2 regions of the Alicyclobacillus sp. TC genome follow, and region 2 is predicted to be linked to the other one. Evidence: riboswitches for the same ligand, from Rfam matches in the RefSeq annotation. Region 2 holds a riboswitch; the other holds the start of a gene.
The links. A riboswitch is a leader RNA that binds a small molecule or an ion and turns the genes downstream of it on or off. The one in region 2 is predicted to bind S-adenosylmethionine.
Positions count from the first base shown of each region.

Region 1: it holds a riboswitch for S-adenosylmethionine, as region 2 does, so the genes downstream of both, FY534_RS02690 (carboxylate--amine ligase) here and metH (methionine synthase) in region 2, are expected to answer to the same signal.

Region 1 is NZ_CP044434.1:543,193-558,084, forward strand. Features, by position in the region: gene FY534_RS02665 (FAD-dependent monooxygenase) at 1-388, opposite strand, end outside; gene FY534_RS02670 (NAD(P)-binding protein) at 385-510, opposite strand; gene FY534_RS02675 (mechanosensitive ion channel family protein) at 644-1,585, shown strand; gene FY534_RS02680 (Crp/Fnr family transcriptional regulator) at 1,601-2,107, opposite strand; gene hmpA (NO-inducible flavohemoprotein) at 2,280-3,503, shown strand; SAM riboswitch class I at 3,553-3,661, shown strand; gene FY534_RS02690 (carboxylate--amine ligase) at 3,797-5,038, shown strand; gene FY534_RS02695 (LLM class flavin-dependent oxidoreductase) at 5,068-6,126, shown strand; gene FY534_RS02700 (hypothetical protein) at 6,123-6,815, opposite strand; gene FY534_RS02705 (ammonium transporter) at 7,105-8,403, shown strand; gene FY534_RS02710 (glutamine synthetase beta-grasp domain-containing protein) at 8,469-9,647, opposite strand; gene FY534_RS02715 (DUF294 nucleotidyltransferase-like domain-containing protein) at 9,836-10,906, shown strand; gene FY534_RS02720 (3'-5' exonuclease) at 10,903-11,568, shown strand; gene FY534_RS02725 (S53 family peptidase) at 11,623-12,744, shown strand; gene FY534_RS02730 (D-alanyl-D-alanine carboxypeptidase family protein) at 12,857-14,242, shown strand; gene FY534_RS02735 (ABC transporter ATP-binding protein) at 14,195-14,892, opposite strand, start outside.
Region 2 is NZ_CP044434.1:1,402,642-1,417,533, forward strand. Features, by position in the region: gene FY534_RS06845 (rhodanese-like domain-containing protein) at 1-160, opposite strand, end outside; gene FY534_RS06850 (hypothetical protein) at 340-492, opposite strand; gene FY534_RS06855 (ABC transporter ATP-binding protein) at 619-1,425, shown strand; gene FY534_RS06860 (alpha/beta hydrolase family protein) at 1,422-2,285, shown strand; gene FY534_RS06865 (S1C family serine protease) at 2,375-3,514, shown strand; gene FY534_RS06870 (phenylacetate--CoA ligase family protein) at 3,530-4,906, opposite strand; gene FY534_RS06875 (MalY/PatB family protein) at 4,942-6,117, opposite strand; gene FY534_RS06880 (beta-ketoacyl-ACP reductase) at 6,162-6,926, opposite strand; gene FY534_RS06885 (bifunctional homocysteine S-methyltransferase/methylenetetrahydrofolate reductase) at 7,007-8,941, opposite strand; gene metH (methionine synthase) at 8,980-12,438, opposite strand; SAM riboswitch class I at 12,523-12,630, opposite strand; gene FY534_RS06895 (SDR family oxidoreductase) at 12,747-13,541, opposite strand; gene FY534_RS06900 (hypothetical protein) at 13,656-13,844, opposite strand; gene FY534_RS06905 (glycine--tRNA ligase) at 13,910-14,892, opposite strand, start outside.

The DNA.
Region 1 (14,892 bases), 860 kb from region 2:
TTGGCCGCTGCAAATGACCATAGATTGATTTGCGAATATTGGAATGAATACCATCTGCCGCAATGATTCCATCAAAACAATCTTTTCGGCCACTCCCAAATTCCACATAAATTTTTTGGTTTCTTCCCATTTCAGTGTGGATTGCCGTATCTTGTTCAATTTTTGGTCGATCCAGTATATCCCATAACCAATGAAGGAGATGGGAACGGCGCACACAGATGGGATAACGAGAAAATTCTTCCTTCATCCAATGCAGAGGAAGTTGCAAAAGAAGGGTGCTTGTTTCTTCAAGCAAGACTCCAGTTTTGAGAGGATGTTGTGCAATCTCTGAGATGTTTTCACTCGTCAATTGATTTAGCGCGAAAAGCGCGTTAGGCCATAAAATCAATGCAGCCCCCCATCTAACGGGTTTGCATCGCGATCGAACAACACGTAATCGATGCCGGATTGTTGCAACGCTGCAGCAGCAGCTAGCCCGGCTACTCCTGAACCCAGTATGGCAATACGCATCATAGATTCCCCTTTTTATGCTTTCCCATAAAGACCGTGAGTCATCAAAGTGTGCCTGAAGTTGGCCTTTCTTGAAAAGAATGATTAAGATGGATATTGGGAGTTTTCAAGTTAGAAATGGAGGCGCTGCCAGATGAAACGCTCTCCTGATGGATCGCGCAGTCCGAGGTTGTTGCGGAATACGATTCTATCCATTGTCATTCTCATTGTAGTGTCTATTGCCATTATGATAGGTGTAGATACTCGTTCTGGCTTTTTAAAACATATTCCTAAGACTTGGCTTGATATTGTCAAAGCTTTGCTTGTGTTTGCGGTAGGTGGTATTGTATCCACGATTTTAGAGCGCAATTTATTTCGCATTTCGTTGAATAAATTGGGCCCACAGCGTTCCACGCTCTTTCGCTATGTTGCTCGACTGTTGCTTTTTTTGACAGTTATCATTAGCGCATTGACTGCGTTTGGGGTCGGCTTACCCAGTGTCATTTTTGGTGGAACCTTTATTACGGTTATTGTAGGTTTGGCAGGCCAAACGGTGTTTGCCAACATTATTGGCGGTATATGGTTGCTTTTGTTTCGGCCTTTCCGAGTCGGAGACCCAATTGGCATTGTAGCCTGGCAATTTCCTCTTTTAATGCCAAGTTATCCTCACGAAGCAATGCGTCCCATGTATTTTGGTGTCGTCCGTGATATTAACCTGATGTACACAGAGATTGAAAGTGCCGATGGTTATTTGCAAATGATTCCTAATGGAATTATTGCGCAGTCATTTCTGGAAAACAAATCCACCCCAGGAAAGCACCGCATACATTTCCGTTTTGATGTCGATCACGCTGTACCTGTAGATACTTTTCTACACGAAGCAAGAATTTTTTTAATGAAAAGGTTTAATGATGAAGATGCTCGCCCGGAGGTTTGGATTGCAGATATTGGACCTGCAACCTATTCCATTCGCATCAGTTTGTTCTCAGACGATCACGAAGAGGCACTCAAGTCCGAGATACTACAGCAAATGATGCGCCTTCTTCAACAAATCAAGAAAAAAGAAGAAGCCAATGCTGAACAAACCAGCAATTAGATATTCGCCTTTTGGTTACGAAAAATTGGCCGGTTTTCGTAACAAGCGATTGAGTGTCTCTCTGCGCAGGCCCATGAATTGACTGATTTCTTCTTGTGTGAAGATGGAGAGCGGATCGATATCAGGAAATTCTTGTTTAAACCAGTGGATGAAGGCGTTAAAACGCTCTTTGGCTGTAACGGTAGTTAACTGGTCAATCCGTTCTTGCATCATACGCAATTTATGTTGCAGGGAAAGAGATACTTCTCTATATAAATAAGGGTTTTCCTCTAATTGGTGGTACCAATCCTCTGAATTGATAACTTCGACTTCCGAATCCATCATGGCTATAGCGTTTCCGTGGTAAGGCTTGGGGCTGACCAGCGAATGGTGAGGAAACAGTTCACCCGGCAGCAAAATATTAAATAGCAGCGCTTGTCCGTCTGCTTGGTAGCGCACGACTTTCAATAGTCCAGTATGCAAACGATAAAGCGAACCCATTTCACCTTGGCGAAATAAGCATTCGCCACGATGCAATTTTATCCATGTCATTTCGTCACACCTTCGTCAGGTTTTCTGTGACTGTAGTCACAGAGACTTTCCAAAAAGGAGCGTATTTTCATAAATGCCAAAGAAAAAATAGTTATCCATCCACAAGGGAGTGGTTCAGATGACCGCCGTAGTATCTAATTTAGAAAAAATCAATACGATGAAGATGCTGGACGATCGAACGATAGAGATTGTAAAATCTACTGTTCCTGTTTTGCAAGTTCACGGGGAAGCCATTACACGACGCTTTTATGAACGTCTTTTTGAAGCTCACCCAGAATTGTTAAATATGTTCAATCATGCGCATCAACAGCAAGGGCAGCAACAGATGGCATTGGCCAATGCGGTATATGCGGCTGCACAGCATATTGACAATCTTTCAGCTATTTTGCCATCCGTGCGTCAAATTGGCCACAAACATCGCGGTTTGGGTGTAAAAAAAGAGCATTACCCAGTGGTGGGGGAAAATTTGCTGCTTGCTATTCAAGATGTGCTGGGTTCAGCGGCGACCCCGGACATTCTGGCAGCTTGGGAGAAAGCGTATGGTGTAATAGCATCCACTTTCATGCAAATGGAACAACAGTTTGATGAACAAGCATCCGCACAACCGGGTGGGTGGAGTGGCTTTCGTTCATTTCAGGTCAAACGCAAAGTTAAGGAGAGCGATGTCATCACATCTTTTTATCTAGAGCCTGTTGATCAAGGTGCCATAGCTTATTTTATCCCTGGTCAATATATTACGGTTCGCGTTCAACCGAAAGATCAACCGTTTGTTCATTTGCGTCAATACAGCTTGTCGGATGCGCCTGGTTTACCCTATTATCGGATTTCTGTCAAAAAAGAGAGTGCCATTCAAGAAAAACCAGCCGGTGTCGTATCTTCTTATCTTCACGAGCAAATTGGTGTAGGTGATGTCATTGAGGTCAGTGCTCCTGCAGGAGTATTTACATTAGATCGCTCGCATGATTTACCCATCGTTCTGATCAGTGGCGGTGTTGGCTTGACGCCTATGATTTCGATGCTCAATACATTGATTCAATCTGGAGACAAACGGCCGATTGTCTATATTCATGCTGCATTGCAAGGTAGTGTACACGCTTTTGCTAATCATGTTGAAGAATTAGCAGAAACACACAGTCATTTATCAGTTTACACCATATACGAAAAACCCACAGTTGAAGATGAAGCGCTTCAACGTCATCAACTAAGCGGCTATATCACAGACGACTTTTTACGTCCGTTAGTTCCGCAGAATGCGGATGTCTACTTCTGCGGACCCACACCGTTTATGCAAGCAGTTTATAGAATTTTGCACTCTATAGGTATTCAGGAAGATAGGATTCACTATGAATTTTTTGGACCGGAAGGAGTTTTGACGAATTTGACTTGACTTTTTCAGATTCCGTGCTATGCTTTCACTAAATTTCATAGGAACCACGCTCTTATCAAGAGAGGTTGAGGGACTGACCCTGCGAAGCCTCGGCAACCGGCCAATATGTCGGCACGGTGCCAATTTCAGAGGAATGGTTTTCATTCCGAAGATGAGAAGACGGTGGCATCGGATTTGGATGAACCCCCTTCTCGTTTTTGTGAGTAAGGGGGTTCGTTTTTCCTGTCCAAGAGGCGGCATTCCATGGTCTGTAGTGCTTGAAAGTCGTGGGTATCCAGAGAAAGGTTGAGCCTATGTCATCACTTTATGATCCTGAACAATTTTTAAGCCGCTTGCCTCATCTGCCCAAAGATAAGCCGGCAGCAGTAGTTTTCAATGCACATATTACAGGCTTGGCCGTAACCAGAGCGCTCGGACGTGAAAATATTCCTGTTCTCGCCCTTGACAGGGATGCGCGAGCTTATGGATTAGCTTCCAAGTATCTGCATTCCGCCGCTATTTGTCCCAATCCCTTGACGAATGAAGAGGATTTTGTCGATTTTCTACTACAAATGGGCGAGCGTTTGCCTGTCAAGGCTGTTCTTTTTCCGTCTAATGATGAGTGGGTTTTTGCCGTTTCCCGTCATCGTGATCGGTTAGAAAAATATTATCATTTCCCTTTTTCACCACTGGAAATTGTGGAGTCTGTTTTGAATAAGAAAAAGCTCTACCAGACTGCTGAAAGACTGGGTGTACCGATTCCTAAAACATGGTATCCAGATGAATGGATGGATATAGAGGCAGAAGCAAAAAAAGTAACCTATCCTTGTATTCTCAAACCGGTTGAACAACGTAGTTTTTATGATGCATTTTCTGCCAAAGTTTTGGAAGCCCATACGCCGAATGAGGTCATTCAGCTATTAAAAAAAGTGTATCCTCATTCCGTGGTTATCCAGGAAATTGTGCCGGCAGGTTTGTCAAACTACGTATCTCTTTGTTCCTATATGCGGTCGAATGGAGAAATGGTTGCAGGATTTGTGGGACGTAAATTAGAGCAATATCCTCCCGATTTTGGTACAGGATGTTTGGTTAAATCTGAGGATTTGCCCGATTTAGCTGAGTTAGGAGCAAATATTTTACGGACCCTAGCTTACTACGGAATTTCTGAGTCGGAATTTATTCTCGATCATCGCGACGGAGTCTACAAATTACTTGATATCAATACGCGTACCTGGAAATGGATTGGACTTCCCATCGCCTGTGGTTGGAATTTACCTCTTTACGCCTATGAGGAAGCGATCGGCTCTCCACTGACTTTGCCTGTCTCTCCGACTCGTAAGGGGATGCGTTGGGTTTATCTGAAAGATTATTTGACACTAAAAGCAAGCGGGAAATACGTATCACCACAAGAGCATTTGCATGTCCATGAATTGGCAGAATTGCTGACAGGAACAAGCGAAACTTGCTTGGATGCGGTTCTTGATTTGGACGATCCGGTTCCGGCAGCCAGATTGCTGGAGAATTTTTATACACGTTCTTACGTATGTCCTTGCTAGAAACAGAGAAAACGGGAGGTTGGAGAAAGATGAGATTTGGATTTTGGATGCCTATGTTTGGTGGTTGGCTACGAAATATTGAGGATGAAGGTATGCCAGCTTCTTTTGCCTACGCTAAGAAAGTAGCACAATCTGCTGAACAATGGGGATATGATGTGAGCCTGTTGGCGGAACTTTATTTAAATGACATTAAAGGGCCAAAAGCGGACGCTTTAGAAGCCTGGACGACTGCTGCTGCGTTGGCATCCGTCACAGAGCGGCTGGAATTGATGGCGGCAGTCCGTCCAGCCTTTCACAATCCTGCAGTGACAGCCAAGATGGCTGCCAACTTGGATCACATCAGTGGTGGGCGCTTTTCGCTCAATGTTGTGTCGGCTTGGTGGGAGGAAGAAGCTCGTCAATACGCTGGACAATTTTCTCAGCATGATGAGCGGTATGCTCGATCTCAAGAATTTGTGGATGTGCTGCGCGGGATGTGGATGGCAGATACATTTACGTACGATGGACAATATTATCAGATCCAAGAGGCTCACTTGTCACCCAAACCCAAGCGAAAATTGCCCATGATTTATGCTGGCGGTGAAAGTGAACGGGGCAAACGATTTATTGCCGAATCATGTGATGCCTATTTAATGCATGGTGGAACAGTGGAAGAAATTCGTCACAAGACAAGAGACATGAAAGAACGCCGGCAATTAACTGGTTTAGGCCCGTTTTCTTCCTTTGGTATGGCAGCTTACGTGATTGTTCGCGATACCGCAGAGGAAGCTGAGGCGGAAAAAAGAAGGATAACTCAAGTCAAGGCCAAAGCAGGCGGAGGTTATGCTGGTTTTCAGGATTTTACTCAAAAATCAGAGTTGGAACAACAAATTACTCTCGAAGATTATTCGGTATCCAATCGCGGTCTGCGTCCAAATTTAGTCGGTACACCAGAACAGGTAGCAGAACGGATACTTGAATTCTCTGAAGCCGGACTGGATCTGCTCTTGCTTCAGTGTTCACCGCAATTGGAAGAACTGCAAAGGTTTTCAGAACAAGTGATGCCACTTGTTCGATCGGAACGGTCTGTGGGGCAAATCGCCAATTAATCCTGTCGAGCCGCTTTGTTCACAACCTTCTCAAATAATTGTTTCATGTAGGCAACTTCTTTCTGATATCGTGGCTGAGAGAATCCGTTATAAGAAGGGTGCGGAATACCGTTTACCACTAGCCAGTTTGGAGAGTGTACTTGACTGAGCCGAAAAAACTTCTGTGCAAACCTGCCACACGGTACCAGTATCAGCCTGCGTTCGTACAACGCAGTCAACCGTTTGCGCAGGTTAGCCAGCAGAAGATCTTGAACAATATTCCATTCCTCGCGAGGATAGATGTCTCGTTGATTCGCACTCCGAAGACTTTCTAAAATCTCCATTATTTCCGGGAACTTGCTTCGTGTCTGCGCACTATAGGCGGCCGCTTGCATCGGCAAATTTGATGCGTTCATCAATCCAACTTGATAGAGACGACGGTCTACCAGCTCTCCTTTTCTATGTTGCAGAAGTAAACGCCCCATAGGCAGCGAGTGATAAGCAGAGTCGAACAGATGACGTGTCATGGACAATCCGCTCGATCCGCTGACAGGGGCTCCATACTTTAATTCTTGGAGATGCGGACTTTCCAGCAAAAAAAGGAAGTTAGCTGTTTGCAGACCGAGATCGGGCACAAGATACTCAGTCGACAAGCTGTTAAGAATGCTTCGGAAATGGTCGTATAAACTTGGTGAAGTGGTATGAGACATGTCCATCCAACCTCTCTTTCGCAGGTTTTTAAGAAAGCTGTAGGATTTTATGTGGGTGGATGAGTATAAGAAAAAATGAATTTTTAATCTTCTTGTAAGGTATTCTTACAAAACATCTTGACGCGTTTTTTTCCCTCCTGTAGCCTTGCATATAAAGACAGAGATTTCAGAAAGAATGACTAGGAGGATGAAAATGAGCGTCTCCCTTCGCAATCGCTTCTGGTTGTTTCTTGGTACATTTTTAGTGGTATTGTTAACCCCAACTGTGGCTGATGCAGCGACTCCATCTATGGTCAGTGCTGGTGACACAGCCTGGATTTTGGTTTCATCTGCTCTAGTCATGCTGATGACACCCGGATTAGCTTTTTTTTACGGCGGAATGGTCCGAAAAAAAAATGTCATCACGACAACTTTCCAAGTCTTCGCCGTACTTTTAGTGGTATCTGTACAATGGGTGGTCATTGGATACAGTCTTGCCTTTGGACCTGATGTTCACCATATCATTGGGAACTTCTCTTGGGCAATGTTTCGGCATGTGGGTGCAGCGCCTGATCCGAATTATGCAGCGACCATTCCTAATTTTGTCTACGGTATTTTTCAGATGATGTTTGCTGTGATTACTCCTGCTTTGATTGTTGGAGGTTTAGCTGAACGTGTAAAATTTTCTGCTTTTCTAGTCTTTATCCTGCTTTGGTCGACTTTCATTTACGATCCGCTAGCACATTGGGTCTGGGGTGCAGGTGGATGGCTGCATAATCTTGGTGTTCTTGATTTTGCCGGAGGGACAGTCGTTCATATCTCATCCGGAGTAGCAGGTTTAGTGGCTGCCATTTATTTAGGAAGACGAGTTGAGCATGGTACAGGAGCCATTAAGGCACATAATGTACCATTTGTATTATTAGGCACGGCTTTGCTTTGGTTTGGTTGGTTTGGGTTTAATGCGGGGAGTGCTTTGCAAGCGAATTTTCTTGCTGCAGAGGCATTTTTAACCACAAATACAGCAACAGCCGCCTCAGCGTTGGTTTGGATGTTGGTCGAGCGATGGCATACGGGTCATGTAAGTCTTGTTGGGGCATGTGCAGGAGCCGTCGCAGGGTTGGTGGCTATTACGCCTGCTGCCGGTTATGTGTCTGTTGCTGGAAGTCTTGCTTTAGGAGGTTTAGGGGGAGCTATCTGTTATTTCGCTTCCACGTGGATGAAAAATAGGCTCGGCTATGATGATGCCTTAGATGCGTTTGGGGGACATGGTATTGGTGGTACCTGGGGAGCACTCGCAACAGGTCTGTTTGCTACCCTTGCCGTCAATTCAGGAGGAGCCAACGGATTGTTTTATGGCAACCCGCATCAACTTCTTCTACAAACCATCGGCGTGGCAAGTACTTGGATATTCTCAGGTGGAGGTTCCTTGTTGCTCCTCTTTGTTATCGACAAAGTGATGGGATTGCGAGTCACGAAGGAAGAGGAAATACTTGGTCTGGATATGACACTCCATCATGAGTCGGCCTATCCTGAACAGTTGTCAGTCGATGAATTGCCGAAAATTCTCGGCGCTGATCCGTCCGCTTTAGGTTTGGTATTGCGTGAATAGCCATGGTTTCTGAGCTGCGCGTCCGATTCTGCTGAACCGGATCGCGCGGTTTTTTTGTTGCTTATTTAACTCCCAAAATATTGTTGATATTCCCAATCATGAATATGTTCTTCAAAACGCTGATACTCCTCTAATTTATGGCTCAACCAGATGGAGAAAAGCGTTTCACCAAGAGCATCGGCAATCCATTCATCTTCAGACAAAGCATCACAAGCTTCGAGCAGTGAACGAGGCAGACTTTCAGGGATGGTAGAAGTGCATGAGTTTGATGTTTTGTGAATAGTTGGTTGATCCAAAACGGGTACCAAAGTAGCGAGTAATGCAGTCAATGTAAGATAAGGATTCATCAACGCGTCTGGAGTATAAAGATCTATACTCGTTGCTTGTTCTTGAGCTTCTTTATGCACAATGTAATACGGTTGGCGTTGACGACGCAGGATTTCCAATCGTCGAAAGCTGTTTATGGTGGGATTGCAAATACAGGAGAGAGCCGAGGCATGATCAACCATCGTTTGAGCCCATTTCTGAATGAGAAGAGGATGACTTTTCAAGCCTGGTCCAGAACAGCGCAATTTTAAACGCATTTTTTGTGGTCGCGCATCATTGTGAGGAAGAGGCATAAGACTGATAAAATGCTTTCTTTCTTTGATACGGCTCATCAGGAGATGTCGGACAAGTGCAAACCCATCCGCTGCTTGCAATAGATGTGCGCTTTCAAGATGTATCAAAAACTGATGAGTGTGCGAAAGCTGTTGCATGGAAATAGAAAGGCCTGATAGACATCGAACATCGCTTAGCCAGTTTTCCAGCCAATCTAGATTGGATGATTCATGCTTGTTATCGGCGTCATAATAAAATGAAAATTCACATGCTGCTTGAATAGCCAATTCTCTTTCATCCAACATGCGCTGTATGTGATGAAGGCGTGCTCGACTATCGCCAGCGTAAGGACGTCCATCCGCAAGATGCAATTGACAGATGACGCTCGAGAAAAGAGAGTCTTGTGTAGAAGAAAAACATCTATATGTTTTCCAGTCTGGAATGACTTTCATCTCGGTTTCTTGAACGCGCAAGGCGCCTTGTATTGCAGAACCATCCATCAGCCATCCATTTTCCTGGATTTTTCGGATTTCCTTAAAGGGTATAATGATGGATTTCATGTGTCCTGACCAGTCACTGAAAAGCAGATTTAATCTGGCATCAGGGTGGGCACTTAACGATTGGCTCTCAGTGACATGATTCAAATCCAGCATCCTCCCCGAGTCGACAATAACATGGCGCAGTGTTTCTTTATGACGAATACCTTGTTATTTAGTATAAAATGCAATCTCCAAATTTCATATACAGAATAGACTGAAAAAGGTTCGCGTACTTTTTGTCCCATGTTAGACTGAAATCAGTTTTTGTTTTCGAGAAAGGACTGTCGGAGTCGATGAATGAAGAGCGCAATGGTGGGCAGGAGTTGCAAAAATATCTGGATGCAGGAGATGGGAGTTCTTTTTGTAAGCGAGCCGCTATTTTGGCTAGGCAGTATGCAGTTGAAATTCCATCTGCTAGTCAATTTTTGCAACAATTTCAACTTTTGCGTATACAGATTATCAAGCGGCTTTGGGAGGAATGTATGCCCGAAGAACTTCGTTCCGAATGCCAATTTGTACTGCTTGGAGCGAGCGGTCGCGGTGAAGATTTTCCATTTTCCGATCTCGATTATGCTTTGATTACCAAAGATGGACTATGGAGAGAAAAAAGTTTACTCTTCCATTTATATCAATTTCAAAGACGAACATACGAATACGGTTTTTCTCCTTGTCCAGGCAATGTTATGGCCAGCAATGTCCGTTGGCGGGGGGATAGCAAGCTCTGGACTACGCGCACGGATGCTTATTTTCACTATCCAGATTGGAAACATGCTCGGTTTCTTTATATGATCCTGGATGGAAAACTCCTTGCAGAAGAGGGAGAATCTTCTTTTTGGCGTCTTTATCAAACATCGGTATTGCAAAGGATCTCTCAATCTTCCTTTTTGCAGTGGGAAATGGCCAGTCTTGGTATTCGTGGAACTGTTGGCAAACGTCCACAAAGTCGGAAGCATTGGTTTGGCAAACAACGCCAAATAGGATGGAATGTCAAGACTGAGTTACAAACACCCATCATTCGTGCTATTCGCTTGCTTTATACACGTTCTGTGCCGTTTACCAATGAATCAGTTGATAAATGGGCACAGATCACTGCGACCAGGGAGCGCTTGGAACGAATAGAGAAGTCAGGGGTTATATCTCACGATTGGAGCTGTCATTTGCGGCAGGCTATCGAATTTGCCAGTATGTTGCGACTGCGTGCGCAATCGGCAAGTTATATGGCCAAAGGAAGAGCGTCGGAGGAAATTTCTATGGAAGATATAAGCTTGGAGGAATATCAGGCATTACAAAACCATTTGCATGAGGCGAAAAAATTAGAACAATTTATTGTCCAACATTTTCGCAAACCGCGAGGTAGCGCATGAAGTGGTTTATACCGCGCGAAACAATCCATCCTCGCGATAAGTTGTTATCACCTGCCGAAACTTTAGAAAAATTATGGGAATCTTCACTGGATGAAGCTGGATTTCTTGTGCTTGATATAGAAACCAGCGGATTTTCTGCGCAAAATGATCTGATTTTATCTCTAGCTTATTGTGTCTGTTACGGCGATACCATAGAACCTGTAAAATCTGCTCTGATTGCCCATCCATCTTATGACAAAGTCCCAGAAACGATTTGGGGGTTAATTGGTCTCAGTCCGAGTGTTTGTCAGCAGCAAGGGGTTCCAATAACGGACGCGCTTCATGATTTGCTGGAGGATTCGGTTAGTAAAATTTGGGTTGCCCATCATATCCGGCATGAGATGACATTTTTGCAAAAAGCGGTTCGGGAAATTTGGAAGCAACGATTACGGCCCATCACCATTGATACTGCTGTAGTGGCGCAGGCGCTTTTTCGGTTGCCGCAGGCTCCTCTTTTAGAACAGACATGTCAACTTCTGGGTGTCACTGTCAGTAACCGTCACCGTGCTGATGAAGATGTTAGGATGACATCCGCTGTTTGGCAAAAAGAGTTACAATTATGTAAAAGAATTGGACTTCGAACTGTTGGCGATCTCGTTGATTGGTCTGCGGATGGTGCTTGAGCGTTAACACGACTATCAATGATTGATGAAGCATATGGAGAGGGGTTGCTTATAATGAAAAAACGCCGCCTGATTCGCTCAATTGCTTGTGAAGTCAATGGTGGACAAGGATATTTTCCTAGTGATATCCGTAAATATTACAATATTCCGGATAATTTGGATGGCTCGGGACAAACGATTGGTATTTTAGAATTTTCCAATGGCTATAGTTTGAGTGACGCTGAGTTATTTTGGCAAATGCATCACATATCTCCACCTAATGTTGAATTTGTTTCAGTAGATGGTACGCGAAACGACGGTGGAGCATCTTCTGAAGATGAAGAGGCGTCTCTGGACTTACAATGGGCGGGAGCAATTGCTCCGGGAGCTCATATTGTAATTTATGAAGCGAGTGCTGGGCAGACGGATGCGGATTTTGCTGCCTCTATGCAAAATGCTCTTCAGTATATTTTGCAAGATACCGCCCATTCTCCAACGGTGCTTTCTATTTCCTATGGTGATGGTGAAATTTCTTTTGGAAGCCAGGCCATTGAAACGTGGGAAAAGGCGATTGCCCAACTGGATGCTCAAGGAATCACTGTTTGTGTAGCATCAGGTGATGATGGAGCTTATGGGTTGCACAATTTGAATGGTCCATTGACGCGTCATGCGGATGCACCAGCTTCTTGCCCTCATGCTGTTGCTGTAGGCGGTACGTCTTTGCCAGAGGGCGGACCGGAAAGCGCATGGACTTACTATGGACCACAAAACGGCGGAGCTACTGGTGGTGGGTATTCACAAGTTTTTTCCATGCCAGTCTTTCAAACAAAAGCAGGACTTTCTGGACAAGGTCGTGCGCTGCCTGATATAGCATTCAATGCCGATCCGGCAACTGGTTATCAAATTATCTTCCAAGGTCAGCCGATTGTAGTCGGTGGTACTTCTGTGGCGACTCCCATTTTTGCAGCGATTGTAGCTTTAGTGAATCAAAAAAGGTCACAAATTGGATTGAGTCCTGTAAGCGGCTTAACAGAGATTCTTTATCAACAGTCGCAAAGTTTACCCTACAATTCAATTACCAGTGGCAACAATTCTTTCAACGGAGTTGTGGGCTACAATGCTGGACCTGGCTGGAATGCTTGTACAGGTTTTGGATCACTGAATGTGGCTTCTTTTATAGAGAGTCTTTTAAGATAAAACCCGTGCGAGCTTGGTAAATATTTCGTGTAGCAGGGAGGTGTCGAAGGGTGTCGAATGTGTCCTTGTTACACTTTTGTAACTCGGCCATTCTTTTTGAGGAGAGCTTTGTGTGAAGAATGTTTTGTCTTCTTTATTGCATAGAAAAGGGATAGTTCGTAAACGCATTCGATTCGTTTATCGTATGACAACTTTTTGTATACTACTGCTGGGTATTTCTTTGCTTACGATGCCTGTGGTTTCGGCGGCAAACTTGCAAATTTTTTTCCGAAAGCAGCCAGACTTTCATTTGCATCGACTGCTTCCTAAACAAATTGTCATTGGCAGTCATGAGACCAATGGCATGTCAATGGCTACCGATCTTACTCAACAATCTTGGCCTAAACTCATTTCAAAAGCAGCCGTTTTAATTGACCTGCGGACAGGTACAGTCCTTTATGCTAAAAATCCAATGGTTCGTCATTATCCAGCCAGTCTGACCAAAATTCTAACCGCTCTTCTAGCGTTGCAAACGACGCCATTGAGTGATGAAATCTACATCAGCGCTAAGGCTGCTGCCGAACCACCTGACAAACTCTACCAATTACCGGGAGAGACGCATTCGCTCAAAAAATTGCTTTATGCTATGTTGCTTGACTCGGATAACGATGTAGCAGAGGAAATTGCGCAGGATTTAGCGGGATCGCAAGCCGCATTTGCTGATTGGATGAATAGTGCGGCAATTCAACTTGGTGCTTACCATTCGCATTTTGTCAATCCAAGTGGACTTCCAAATACAGAACAATATACGACGGCATACGATATGTCACGTATATCCTATGCCGCTATGCAAGTTCCTGAATTTAGAAAAATGGTAGACACAAAATCAATATATTGGAACGGCGAGGCTTGGCATGCTACATTAACCAACATTAATCCTTTGCTCTTCAGTTATCCTGGAGCCATAGGTGTTAAGACCGGATACACGAGTGAAGCTCACGAAACTTTAGTGGTTGCGGCCAAACGTGGGCAACAAGAGTTTCTCGCGGTGCTGCTAGATTGTCCATTAAATAGCGAGATCGTCACGGATGCAACTCAACTGCTTAATGCAGCATTTGCCCGAGCGACATCCATCATTTTATTGCCTTCCCACTACATTGTGGGTTATCTGGTCGACCCGCTAGGCACGCGTGTTCCCTTGCAACTTACTGAGCAGGTTGCTGCTGTATTACCGCTTGGTGGTCATGAAAGGATACAGTCGATTCACTGGCATGTTGATAATTTACGTTCGAGGAAAGTATTGCCTTCAGGTACTCAGATTGGCATGGCCAGTATCCGTGTGACAGGAGCAGAGAATGAGACGTTGCGTGTCCCAATTATGCTTGCCGCAAAGTGGCAGGGCAAGCAACATGCTCGAACGTCTAACTGGGCCAGCGTTGTCATTTTGGCTTTCATTTTTGTTGGTGTTGTTTTATTCGTGAAACGTCGCCAAAGGAGTAGGCGGAATAGAAGTTACTGATCCCGATTGCAACATATACATTTTATAATACAACCCCTGCTTGGCCAGTAATTGTTGATGTGTACCTCTTTCCACAATTTCTCCGTGATGTAGGACAAGAATGAGATCTGCATCTTGAATTGTTGATAGTCGATGTGCAATTGCAATGGTTGTACGTCCTTGACGCATACGCGCGAGAGCTTCTTGGATGGCTTCTTCGGTTTCAGTATCTACACTGGCTGTGGCTTCATCAAGAATTAAAATTTTAGGATTGCCAGCCATAGTGCGAGCAAAGGACAATAGTTGACGCTCTCCTGCCGACAATGTAGATCCACGTTCACCCAGCGGCTCGTGAATACCGTGGGGAAGTTTGTCAATGAAACGATCGGCCTGCACAAACCGCACAGCTTCTTCCACTTGTTCATCAGAAATGTAAAATCTTCCTAATCGAATATTGCTGGCAACATCACCTACAAATAAAAACGGATCTTGTAAAACAAGACCTATTTTTTTTCGCAATTCATCATTCTCAAAGGATTCTATACGTTGTCCATCAATAAGAATTTCTCCTTGCTCAATGGAATAAAAACGCATAAGCAAAGAGACAATAGAGCTTTTTCCACTGCCAGTATGTCCTACAAGTGCTACAGTTTGTCCGGGTTCTGCAACGA
Region 2 (14,892 bases):
CTTGGTAACGTTCATTCAATTCACCAAGAGGGATAAGTTTCGCTCCTGGAATATGACCGGATTGAAATTCTTCTGGCTGACGAACATCAATAATTTGTAAATTCTTGTTAGATTGTAAGTGCTCCAATACATCATTGGTTTGCCACTGTGTAATTTCCATAGCATAGAACCTCCTTAGCTTTGCCATATGACAGACTTTCGCATATAGGTCTCCGTATTTTACTCATATAACATAGTCAGAGACATACAAGCAGTTGCAGAAAAGAACAGATTGTTTTATTCTGAACATAACATATAGCGGAAGGGCGAGGCTGACAATTCAGCCCTTCCGCCGGGGTACTAGGAGCGAGGCTTAGCTTGGTCGGCAGCCTCGTTTTCGTCTGTTTTCCTCAGTTCTGCAGCAGTTTTGCGATACTCCATAAAAGCTTTTAAAACTCCGAGTAAAGCAACACACAGGCCGCAGAAAGCTTCCAACCAACGAAAGATGCTCATTCACCCCTCACCTCCCTCCGTCTATGACGTCAGGAGGAAAGGCGGAAGGTGCCCTTCCTAGTATCTATTCTATCAAAATCAACTCTTTACGGGTAATTCATTTTCACAAACAAAGGAGAGTCGCCCATGACTCATGTTGTGCGATTAGAACAAGTCACTGTCAAACGTCAGAATAACCTGTTAATAGACCAAATAGATTGGACGGTCGATCGCGATCAGAATTGGGCAATTGTAGGTAGAAATGGCGCGGGAAAAACAACCCTTCTTAAGCTGTTAACAGGCTATATCTGGCCAAGTAAAGGAAGTGTTACTGTACTGGGAGAAACTCTGGGCAAGGTAGAACTTAGTGAATTGCGAAAAAAAATTGGTTGGATCAGTGCTGCGCTGCTGAGCGAACTTGAACAATCCAGTGCTTCCTCGAATGTTCTTGATGTGGTTTGCAGTGGTTATTTTGCTTCGTTTGGCTTATGGAAAGAGGTACCGACTCACATCCGTATCCAAGCATTTGATTTATTAGAACAGATGGGAATTTCGTCTTTAGCTCAAAGAAATTTTTCCGTTCTTTCACAAGGTCAAAAGCAAAGTGTCATGCTTGCTCGTGCATGGCTATCGAACCCAGAACTACTTATCTTGGATGAACCATGTGCAGGGCTTGACGTGCCTGCTCGAGAGGCTTTACTTCAATCTTTATCTGCTATATCTCAACAAAAAGACGCTCCTACAATGCTTTATGTAACCCATCATATTGAAGAAATTCTCCCTTCTTTTCAGTATATAGCTCTGTTGGATCAAGGAAAATTGGTTGCACAAGGACTGCTTGCAGAGATTTTAACGGGAGCTACACTCTCAAAATTATGGCATCTATCTGTGGATGTCCTGTGGCGTGAAAACCGCCCCTTTTTAATCCCCGTGCCAACAGGTCAGAAAATATGACTATTTTTAAAATACGTTATCCATCCGACTCTTACTGTGTCATGGGTTACCTCTCCCTCCCCGCAGAATATGAATGGAACGAAATGAGACTAGAACACCATCTGTTGCAGGCATTACCAGAAAAAGATAGACCTTGTTTGAAAGTAAACAAAGTAGCAGAAAATTTTCCTAAACGCTTCCAACTAAAAGCAGATCACATGCTAGCAGATTTCTTTCCAGCAATAGTCTATTGCAGAGGCGGAATTGGACGTGTAGGTCAGGTTCGTCTGGAATGGATGCATGATTTCTCTCAATTGGGTTTTGTCGTGTTTGCTCCATGCTATCGTGGCAGTGAAGAAAGCGATGGAAACGACGAATTTGGCGGAGCAGAAACAATGGATGTATCCGTCGCTATTTCTATGCTTCAATCACTTCCCTTTGTTCAGAAGAATAGAATTTCATTATTAGGTTTCTCTCGCGGTTCTATTAACGCTGCACAAGCGGCATATTTCAATCCTTCTATACACAAACTTATTCTATGGGGTGGTATCTCCCATTTGACCAACATATACGAAGAACGAATAGATTTGAGACGAATGCTGAAGAGAGTCGTTGGCGGAACACCTAAACGTTATCCGGAGCGATATGCATCGAGATCACCCGAGATCATCGTTACAAAGTTGAATTCACCAATACTCTTGGTACATGGCACGAATGACCAACAGGTTGATTTTTCTCATGCTATACGAATGGAAAAAGTTTTGCGGGAAAAGGGTAAAAATCCAGTGACACATTTTTACTATGGACTTGGACATCATTTGCCGCGTCCGATTCATGAGGCTGCTGTAAATCGAATGTGCGATTGGCTCTGTCAGAAATAGAATGATGAAAAGATTGTATATTCTTTTCAATTCGGAAAACACTTTCTTCGTACAGAAGATGGATTCGTAGCGAAGAGGGGTTGACGAAAATGAATGAAAAGAAAATTGTACATTGGAGGAAATTTTCTAAGCTGACGTTGTGGAGTAGTGCACCGCTTTTATTGGCATGTCTACTCAGTGGCTGTGGCCATATGCGAGTTGGCGCTAGCAGTACTCCCATTCAACCCATACAACTTGGCGTCAATACCCCCTCCTCCATTACTCCAAGTGTGGGAGACGTATCGAATATTTACGCACAAGCAGTGCCGAGTATTTGCACCATTACCAGCGTTCATCAAAACCATACCAGCGATAATGAACCCACAGAAGATATAGGCACTGGTTTTATTATTGACAACCAGGGAGATATAGCCACTAACGATCATGTCATTGCAGGCAGCGAAACTGTGTTAGTAGCGATTGGCTCACAGACTTATCAAGGCAGAGTTCTTGGCACAGATAAGTTGGATGATTTAGCCATAGTACGTATTCCCACCCATATCTATCGACCACTTTCCTTAGGAACAGCCACAGATCTTCGCCCCGGACAAAACGTCATTGCTATTGGTAACCCTTTTCAATTGACAGATACGGTCACAAGCGGAATTATTAGTGGACTTCACCGTAGCATGCCCTCTATTGGCCAGCGTGAAATGAACAATTTAATACAAACGGACGCTCCCATTAATCCTGGTAATTCGGGTGGTCCTTTGCTTAATGCGAATGGTCAAGTGATTGGTATCAATACTATGATTGTTTCACCTGTCAAGGGATCCATTGGTATAGGATTTGCTATCCCTATCGATCAACTAAAAAAAGTGATGCCCGATTTGCTTTCGGGTAAGCAAGTTAAATACCCGTGGATAGGGATTACTGGCTACACCGTCACTCCCATTCTCGCTCAGCACTATCATCTACCTGCTCCGTACGGCGTTTTAGTCATACAGGTTTTGAAAAACGGTCCAGCTGCTCAAGCTGGCCTTCGTGGCATCCATAAAACGGATAGTGCCAACTTGTCCAACGCTGAACTGATAACAGCCGTCAACGGCAAGGCAGTCCACTCCGTATCTGAATTGACATCAACCATTAGTGAGTATCGGATCGGACAAAAAATTTATCTGACTGTATTCGAAAACAAACGAGCACAAAATATCCCTTTGATACTGGGAACCTTTCCAGAAGATGAATAACCTGCGAACATTTTCTCAAGATGATGATTTTAGTGAAGTAGGTAATGGAAAAGAGCGAATCGCGACTCGCATTTTTCCTGATGCGGCTGGGTGAATTTCTGCCAGCCGTTCTACGCTGATTTGTATATCGCCCATTTTATCTTTAATTTGTTGGCAGAAAGCCGAAATGTCCTGTTGATTCAGTTGCCCATTATCCTTCAGACGCAAAATCATTTGCTCAACAGACACTTGTTCAATTTGAAATTGCTGAATACTTGGCAATAGACGGGCAATATTGGTGAAGTACTGACCATTGACCAGTAAGCCATCGCCTCTAAGAAACGTATCATCTTCTCGCCCATCGACTGAACGGATTAAAGGCAGCGTTCGGCCGCAGGAACAAAATTCACTGCTCAGTTGTACCATATCGCCCAAACGGTAACGCAATCGCGGCATCACATAATTGTGCAGATCTGTCACGACCAAAAAACCTGTTTTCCCTTCTGGTAACATCTCACCTGTTTGCGGGTCGACCACTTCCATAAGAGTGTTGTCTACACTTGCGTGCATGTTACCCTGGGGACACTCATATCCCATAATGCCGCCTTCGCGAGCTCCATATTCATTGATAACTGGAGCACCAAACACTTCTTGCAGCAGTTTTCGCTGGGCATCTGTCAACACTTCAGCGGTGGATACAATACCTTTGATACGATGCAGGCGAAGCGGTTGCCCAGTAGCTTGAATACCTCTGGCCAAAATTTCCATTGATGATGGCCAACCATAAAGATAGACAGGTTGGAACGACTCAATAAGCGACCGATATTCCAGCATTCTCTCCGGTTGCAATGCAAATGCGGGAATGAGGACACGATTTTTTAGCCAACGCTCTTTCAGACGCCAAGACATCATAGCAGATTGCTTCAATTCAATTGGCGAGCCCCAAACCATCAAACACGGATCCCAGGGACGGATGCCCCACCACGACAAACCTCGCCATCTAGCAGCTTCCGAATATTCTACCGCATGACGATTCATATAAAATGTAACAGGTTCCCCTGTCGATCCTCCTGAACGATTGAGGAAAATGGAAGACGTGTCAGCCGTATCAGAAAGGAAGTCATCTCTTCTTGGACGAAAAGACTGTTTTGTAAGAAGTGGAATTTCCCGTAAAACATAAAATGGGTTATCCAATTCATTAAGCAGATATTGAAACTCTTTGTACGCTGGGACATGCGTTAAAGCATGTTTCAATAGCGACTGCAATTGCGACTTTTGCAACTCTCGCAGTTCACTGCGATTCATGGTTTCATGGTGTTGCAGTTCAGAAATTCTGTCCATTACACGGTTACCCCGCCAGCGTTTCATAGCGGGGTAAACAGCATATTGAATAAAGCGACTGGTCATATTCATAAAAATCCTCACTACTTCTTTCTTGGCGATCTCGTTTATACTGGTGGCCAAGCTTCTTTTAACTGTACTAGCGCTTCAGCTAACAGCGGACGTGGGGTACCAATATTCATACGCTGAAATCCAGCACCACCAGTACCAAACATGCTACCAGCATTCAACCCCACTCTTGCCTGATCCACCAACCATTTCTGAAGCTCGTCATCGGAGAGATGCGTCTCGCGAAAATCAACCCAAGTCAAATAAGTACCTTCAAGCGGGGATATTTTTAAACTTGGCAATTCTCGTTGGAAAAACCCTTCCATGAAACGATAGTTCTCCTGCAAATAAATCAGCAATTCATCAAGCCAACTGGCGCCATGACGATATGCAGCTTCGCAGGCAATCGGTCCAAAAATATCTGCATCTTGCACAAACGCTTCTTCGAGAACTATCGAATATCGTTGTCGCAAATTCTCGTCAGGAATTACGATAAACGCCGTATACATCCCTGCAAGATTAAACGTTTTACTAGGCGCGATACAGATGGCTAAACGATGAATGAAAGGTTCATATACATTCAGCATAGGCAGATGTTGATGAGGTTTATACACAAAATCACAATGAATCTCATCTGCAAGTACATGAACGTCGTATTCATCACAAAGCTTGGCAAGTGTCAACAATTCATCTTTCGACCAAACACGACCTACTGGATTATGTGGATTACACAAAATCAGCCACTTAGGACGCTCTTTGGAGAACAAGCTTCGCAAATGGTCGAAATCCATGGTGTATTTGCCTTGATGCTCTATCAAAGGATTTTCCAACAATTTGCGCCCCTGCCGCTCGATCACAAACTGAAACGGATAGTAAACAGGTGGCTGAATAACAATTCCATCCCCAGGTTCGGTCCAGGCCCGAATGCCCATGGCCAAACCATGGACAACGCCTCGTGAAGGAAGAATCCAATCTTGTTGATAGTGAACCTGATGCCTTTTGGCAAACCAATTTTGAATGCTCTCATAGAGCGAATCTGGACGAATGGCATATCCATAAACCCCGTGCTTCACTCGTTCCATGAGCGCCTGCTGCACTTCTGGAGGTGATAAAAAATCCATATCCGCTACCCACAGGGGCAGGATATCATCCCTGCCAAACCTTTTTTGCAACGTATCCCATTTGGAAGACGCAGTATGCCGGCGAGGGATGATTTCGTCAAATGAGTAAGTCATATTTGCTATTCCTCTCCTGCTGCGGCTCTTTCAAGGAAGACCATTTACGCCTGCCGTCCGCCACCATGTACATAAATGACCTGTCCACTCACGTAACTGGCGTCATCACTGGCTAAAAACGCGGTGACATTGGCTACATCCTCTGGGCGGCCCACACGGCGCAAAGGGATAATTTCTGCCGCACGACGTTGATTTTCTTCAAAGTCAATGCCGATTCTATCTGCCGTTTGTTTGGTCATATCTGTCACAATAAAACCAGGTGCTACAGCGTTAACATTGATGTTGAAGGGACCAAGTTCAATAGCCAATGTTTTAGTAAATCCTTGTAAGCCTGCCTTTGCTGCTGCATAGTTGGCTTGACCCCGATTTCCAAGCGCAGAAGTAGAACTGGTATTGATAATTTTTCCGTAACGTTGGGCAACCATCAGTTTTTGGGCCTCCTGGCTGCATAAAAAACTGCCGCGCAAATGCACATTCATGACCGTATCCCAGTCTTCTTCTGTCATCTTGAATAATAGGTTGTCACGAATGACTCCCGCATTGTTGACAAGAATATGTACCGTTCCAAAACGATCAACAACTTTTTGAAACGCCTGCTCAACGCTTTGCTTATCAGAAACCTGACAGCTAACAGCCAATGCCTCGCCACCAGCTTCTTGGATTTTTTGAACAGTTTCTGAGCAAAACTCCTCTTTCAAATCAAACACTGCCACTTTGGCTCCGTCTCGCGCTAAAACCATGGCTGTGGCTTGCCCAATACCTCGAGCCGCTCCTGTTACAACTGCAACTTTGCCCGTAAATCGACCCATTTGCATCCTCTCCTTGCAGCAAATATCAGACTATAATTCTATGCAAGTACTCCTCTATCTCCTTTTGATTCTATCGTGTTTCAAACGGAAATGCTACGATGATTCAGGGATTTTGCGTAACGCGTCAATTCCGCTGTGAGAGAATAGCGAAGGAAGGGAGTCACTAAATAAATTCCACGAAAATGTTCTAATACTGAATTCACTAATTCACGCGCTATATCCATTCCGACGTGCAACGCTTGGCTTGGTTCAGCTTCGTCCATCAAGCGTAAAATAGTCTCAGGAATTTGTATACCTGGAACTTGATGATGCAAATATTGAGCGTTGCGCGCGCTGACTAAAGGCATAACTCCTACAAACATCGGTACGGTTAAATCTTTGGCTACTTCTGCCAACCTTTTGATCAATTTCACATCGTATACAGGCTGGGTCATAATGTAATCCGCGCCTGCCTCGATTTTTCGTCGCAATCTTTCTACCGCCTTGTCAAAATTGCGTACATGCGGATTAAACGATGTACCGATGACAAAGCGACTTGCAGGTTCAAGCGACATTCCTGAAAAACCAATACCGCCATTAAGGCGCTTGACCATACGCGTCAATTCTGTCGATGAAACATCAAAGACAGAGGTTGCGCCCGGCAAGTCGCCGAAACGAGACGGATCGCCCGTAACCAACAAAATATGATGAATATCTAATACGTATAGCCCCATTAAATGCGACTGTTGTCCAATCAGATTTCTATCCCGACATGCTATATGCACCAGAGGTTCAATTCCTCGTTGCTTGAGCAGGGCTGCTAAGGCAAGATTGGAGACACGAATTGAACCTAGTGAATTATCGGCAAGAGTGAGAAAATCGGCACCTGATTCGGCCAGAATCGACGCACCGCGAAAAAACTTAGAGCAATCCAGCGTTTTAGGTGGATCGAGTTCGACAATGACGGTTCGTTTTTGAGCGACTTTTTCAACGAGAGATTGATTTCTATTGGAAAGCAATTCTATTTTCGCTTCAATCTTGGGTGTTTCGGATAAATCAGATACGCTAGTCTCACCAGATTTTTCCCCTTTGCCAGCAGACAGAACGGATTGTGTTGAAGATTCGTTGAAAACGGTCTCCTCCAATACTTTCCGCAAACGCTGAATATGTTCAGGAGTTGTTCCACAACAACCGCCTAGAATCCGTACCCCATGCTGCGCTAAATCAAGCATAGTTTTGGAAAAATATTCCGCGTTGCCCGTATAGGCGTACTTACCCTCTTCAAAATGCAGCAAACCAGCATTGGGAATAGCTGCGTACATACCATTTTTTTCTAAATGAAGAGATTCGTAAGAGCGTAAAATACCATACGGTCCTAACCGACAATTCAGTCCAACCGCATCGGCACCAGCTTGCTGAAGCCACTGAAAGGCATGCCCAATTTCCATACCATCGCGGGTTACCCCTATTTCATCTGGCGAAAGATTAACAATGATGGGTAAATTTGTTAAAGATCGTACTGTTGAAAGAGCCCAATAAGCCCACTCACTCTCCGCAAACGTTTCTAAAACAAATCCATCCACTCCAGCTTGCAAAAGCGCTTCCGCTTGCTCTGCAATTTGACGGCGATATTCACGCTCCATGCGCTCCGGTGACAATGCGTTCTCGTGAATAAATTCAACAGGTAGTGCGCCAATACTACCAAAAACAGCCGCTTGTGATGCAGCCGCCTGTCTAGCAGAATTCACTGCTGACAAGTGAATTTGAAAGAATTGGTTTTCTATGCCGACGCGGGAAAGTGCAAAGCGACTTGCTGAAAAAGTATTGGTTTGAATCAAAGTAGCACCTGCGTTGACATAAGCTTCATGGACAGAACGAACCTGTTCAGGATTTTCCAAATTTAACTGCTCTGGCAAAACGCCAAGTGGTAGACCAATTTGATGCAAAAAGGTGCTCATGGCACCATCCGTCACAATAAACGCCTGTCCGTCTTTGCCTATGACGTTAGGAACCGCCTTCCAAACGTTGCTCTCCATGTTGATCTCCCCTCACCCAGCTTTTATTCTCTCTGGATTTATTCTGCATCTGCATTAAAATATCTCGCTTCCGGATGTGAGAAAACGAGCGCAGTGACACTAGCTTCCGGCTCCATCATGTAACCGTCTGTCAATTGAATGCCTATCCGTTGCGGTTTGAGCAGCGCAAATAGAGTTTCCTGCTGCTCCAAATCCGGACAGGCAGGATAACCAAACGATACACGAATGCCTTGATAACGAGCTATAAAGCGTTCTCTCATCGTCATTTCCAATGGATCGGGAAAACCCCATATATCGCGGATCATATGGTGCACCCGCTCAGCAAAAGCTTCCGCAAGTTCCAGGGCAGATGCTGCTAGTGCGTGAGAACGCAGATAGTCTCCTTTTTCTTTTAGCCGATCCGCTTTTTCACGTATACCCGCCCCAGTTGTGACGGCAAACATTGCGATATAATCAATGCTTCCCGAACCTTTTTCGCGCAAAAAATCTGCCAAGCAAAGATGAGAACCTCCACGTTGACGAGGAAATTGCAGCACATGAAGAACATCAGCAGAAGAATGCGGCGCGGAAAGAATGGAAATCTCCCCTGTTAAACGATTACCTACGGCTGGGAAAAATTGATATACGGCATGAGCTTGCAAGCTTCCATCTGCAATCGACTCACGAATCACATCTTCTACGAGTTCTTTCAGTTGCGTAGCCTTTTCATCACCATCGGCGAGCCGTTTTTCTACATTCCCCGACAAGCCAAGATGCTTACCCAGCAACATTTGCCAGTTAAGATAAGGCATAATTTGTTCTATCGGATAATGCCGCAAAAGATGATCTCTCAAGTCAGGAGGCTGAAATACTGGCGCCTCGCTGGATATATCGGATAAACGTATGGAATCCGCTGGTTCCTCTTTAGGTACTGGATGGGATTGACTGCGAAACATTTCCTGTTCTTTCGATAACTGTTCCGTCAACGTTTCTCGAGTTCCCTCATCTTGCCATGCATTCGCCAAAGCCAATCCATCCATGGCATCTTTGGCATACATGACGGTTCCACTATAGGCGGGCGCGATTTTGGTCATTGTGAATTTTTTGGTCAGTGCCGCACCACCTACAAGCAGCGGAATCGTAATGCCTGCTCGCGATAATTCCTCAGCTGTAATCACCATCTGTTGGGCAGATTTCACAAGTAAACCAGAGAGGCCAATAAAATCAGGATGATATTCGCGAGCTGCAGCGATTAGAGTCTCCGGAAGAACTTTAATACCCAAATTGTGTACATAGTAACCATTGTTGGAAAGAATAATTTCTACCAAGTTTTTTCCAATATCGTGAACATCACCTTTGACAGTGGCTAAAATCACCGTCCCTTTGTTAGCTGAATCCAACTTGTCCATTCTCGGTTCCAGAAAAGCCACTGCTGCCTTCATCACTTCCGCGCTTTGTAAAACTTCCGCTACAATCAATTCATTATTGTTAAAAAGTCTTCCTACTTCGTTCATCCCATCCATCAGTGGTCCATTAATAATTTCCAGTGGCGTCATTGTCTGCAATGCCTCTTCTAAATCAGGCAGTAATCCATCTTTACTGCCCTCTACCACATAATGAGCAATACGTTCCAGAAGCGACAATTGAGAACGTTCTACAGCCACATGCTGTTTTTTTTCTCGATAAAAAGCGGTAAACTCCGCTACCACTGCATCAGACGTTTCAAATAACAATTTTTCTGCAAGTTGACGCTCCTCGTCCGAGAGGCTTGAAAAACGTTGTAGACTTTGTGTATTGACAATGGCGTAACCCAGTCCCGCCTTCGTACAGTGATAGAGGAAGACAGAGTTGAGTACTTCTCGTCCAGCTGGAGGTAAACCAAAAGAAACATTGCTGATACCAAGAATTTGCGGACACTCTGGAAGCTCTTGATGAATGAGTCGAATCCCCTCAATCGTCTCTTTAGCCGATCCGATATATTTCTCATCACCTGTACCCACCGGAAAAGTGAGTGGATCGATTAAAATGTCTTCGGCAGCAAGTCCGTAATTTTCGGTTAAAATTTGCACTGAACGTTTCGCAATAGCCAACTTGCGCTCCCGGCTGACAGCCATTCCTTCTTCATCAATCGTTCCTACTACAAGTGCTGCCCCATAACGTTTGGCTAGTTCAGCAAACTTCGCCAGACGTGGTTCTCCATCTTCCAAATTGGTAGAGTTGATAATCGCCTTGCCTTGAACATGTTGCAACGCTAATTCCACTACTGCCGCATCGGTGGAATCAATCATCAACGGTACTCGAACTTTACGCACCACTTTAGGCAAGAAAGCCTCCATATCAGCCAGTTCGTCACGATCGGGATCGGCCAGGCAAACGTCAATAATTTGTGCTCCAGCCCGCACCTGTGCGCGAGCAATATCAGAAGCAACGTCCATTTCGCCTTCAGCAATCAATTTGCGAAACTTTCGCGAACCAATGACATTCGTTCGCTCGCCAACAAGAATGGGTCGATTTTCTGGTTCCAGAAGAACAGATTCGAGACCCGCCACCGCATGAGGATGGTGCTTAGGAACACGTCGGGGAGCATAGCCTGCAATGCGTGAAGCTAAAGCCCGAATATGATCGGGAGTGGTTCCACAGCAACCGCCCGCTATATTCAGCCAACCCTCTTTTGCAAAATCCTCCATCTTGCGTGAGAAACTCTCTGGTGTTTCATGATAATGACCCGATTCATCAGGTAAACCCGCGTTTGGGTAGCAGGAAATAGAACAGGTGGCCAGTTCTGCCAATGTACGAACGTGATCGCGCATAAATTCTGGACCGGTCGCACAATTGAGTCCTACCGCCAACGGTTTCAGGTGTTCGACTGAGAGATAAAATGCGTCAATGGTTTGTCCACCCAGTGTGGTTCCCATCGCTTCAATCGTTCCGCTAATGACTACAGGCACACGCCTGCCAAATTTTTTCCATGCTGACTGAATAGCCAAGCCTGCTGCTTTCACGTTCAGCATATCCTGAGAAGTTTCCAGCAACAGTAAATCGACACCACCCTCAAGCAAGGCCAGTGCTTGTTCTTCATAAGCAGCCAATAATTCGGCAAAAGTGGCACCACCTGTCAAAGACAAACTTTTCGTGGTAGGTCCCATAGAGCCCGCTACATATCTTGGCTGTTGAGGTGATGAAAAATGATGGGCAGCTTCTCGGGCAAGCTTGGCCGAACACAAATTTAATTCCCGGGCATACGCTGATAGTCCATACTCGGCAAGGACGATAGACGTGGAGCCAAATGTATTGGTAGAGACAATGTCTGCTCCTGCTGCTAAATATTCCTCATGAATCGAACGAATAAGATCGGGACGTGTTTTCGACAGCCACTCGTTGCAACCTTCATACGCTTCTCCACCAAACGCTTCGGCTGTCAGATTTTTTTGCTGGATCATGGTTCCCATGGCCCCATCCAAAATAAGGATCCGCTGTTCAAGAAGTTCCTGCAAAGAAGCAGTATGGACTAGATTCATGTAATTTCTGCACCACTCTTTCTCTATCTTCCATGACTATCAAAAAACACTCCCGAAAACGGGAGCGTTGATACATGCTGCGAACCTTTATCTTTCGAGTCCGCACCCGCGACTCGCTGGAATTAGCACCTTGCACTGCTGCGCGGTTGCCGGGCTTCATTGGGCCAGTCCCTCTGCCACTCTTGATAAAGGTGTGATGTATGTAATTTTAGCGTCTTTTTTCAGTTGACTGCGACGCTAACTGCTGCTTGGAGATCAATAGACAACACAATTTTCTAAAAGCATAGCATAAAGCTTACGGATTGTCATTAGAGAGACGTTACCAGTCCGCCATCAATCAACAAAGATTGTCCAGTGGTATATCCATTGGCGTTCGAAACCAAGAAAGCGACTACTGCAGCAAATTCTTCTGGCGTTCCATAGCGACCGAAAGGAATCTTCGCCTGTGCTTCTTTTTGATAGGTTTCCATAGATTGGCCTAAACGTTGAGCCGCGATTTGATCGAGATAGTCAATACGGGCGGTATGAATTCTCCCTGGTCCAACAGCATTGATTAAAATGTGTTCAGGAGCTAAATCCGCAGCCAGTGTCTTACAAAGACTCACCACTCCTGTCCGAAAGACATTGGATAGTACAAGATTGGAAATGGGCTGTTTGACACTGGACGATGTAATAGCAACAATTCTTCCCCACTGTTTACGTTTCATATGAGGCAACGCCAGTCGAACGGATCGGACAAAGCTCATAAGCGTTAATTCGAATGCTTTTTCCCAGAGCGAATCTTCTGTCATCGATTGAAAATCACCCGCTGGTGGGCCGCCAGCATTTTGTACCAAAATATCTGCTCCGCCAGTTTTCTCTTGTACAAACGCAAACAACTGCTGCAAGGATTCAGCTCGAGAAACGTCGCAAGCGAAAGTAAGAATCTCGGCGCCGGAAAATTCATTGCGAATGTTTGCAGCAGCGGACTCAATTTTTTCTGACGATCGCGATGTCATGACAACACGCGCACCTTCCGCAACCAGTTGCCTTGCCACTGCATAACCCAGACCTTCACTTGAAGCCATAACAAGCGCCGTTTTTTCCTGTATACCAAGATCCATTTCATAACCTCCTTGAATGTCTCATTTGAATCATTCAGTAGTGGCGATAGAATCAGTTTGAAGAAAAGGCCATTCAGGGAGGACAACTCCCCGAATGGCACTCATGGGCAGGGCTCAGGTAGAACGACGTGCCAGATGACGCAAATTGGCGCGATGAATCGCTTTCCAGGGAATAGGCGTCACTTGGGCGTTATCCATTTCCTGATTGCTGTGGCTAACCACATTCTCGAACCGATGATTCATTCGCAAAGCCCCTGGCATTGAGAATGCTTGATTATGGTTCTCGGTGTGTTGATTGGCCATGACTACACCCCCCAAATGTAAGTTAACCACGGTTAACAAAAGCTATCCGAAAAAGTCTATGAGTCTTAGACCCCAGGCAGATTTTTTTGTTCATTAAGCACAGGAAAGCGTACACGTTCATTCAACCATTTTGCCACATGCCCAATTTCGATTCGCTCCTGATTCATGGTATCTCTATTGCGAATAGTCACTTTACCGTCTTCCTCAGTTTGAAAATCGACAGTAATACAATAAGGTGTACCGATTTCGTCATGCCTTCGATATCTTTTGCCAATAGAACCTGAATCGTCAAAATCGCAAGAGAAATCATTTCTCAATTCATGAAAAATGGTCTCTGCCTGACTGGAAAGTTTCTTTGATAAGGGAAGTACCGCACATTGAAATGGTGCAATGGCAGGATGAAGATGGAGAACAACCCGTGTATCATTTTCCGCGACTTGTTCTTCTTCATAGCTATCAGCAAAAATGGCCAAAAACAACCGATCTACTCCTAATGAAGGTTCAATACAATAAGGAATATACGGCTCTTCACCTTCTTCTTTCACTAAAAAATCTTCGTGAGAATATTCGGCGTGTTGACGCAAGTCGTAGTTGGTACGGTCGGCAATCCCCATCAGTTCTCCCCAACCAAATGGAAATTGATATTCAATATCCGTTGTTGCAGCGCTATAGTGGGACAACTGTTCCTTTGCGTGGTTACGAAGACGCAAATTGTCTTTTTGTAAACCTACAGCAATCAACCATTCATAACAAAAATCTCGCCAATATTCAAACCAACTTAAATCCGTTCCTGGTTTGCAAAAAAATTCTATCTCCATTTGCTCAAATTCTCTGGTTCTAAAAGTGAAATTGCCGGGAGTAATTTCATTTCGAAAACTCTTTCCTATCTGGCCAATGCCAAAGGGAATTTTTTTCCTCATAGTTCTTTGGACATTCATAAAATTCACGAAGATACCCTGCGCTGTTTCTGGTCTTAAAAAAATTTCATTGGAACTTTCTTCTGTCACACCTTGAAATGTTTTGAACATCATATTAAACTGCCGCACGG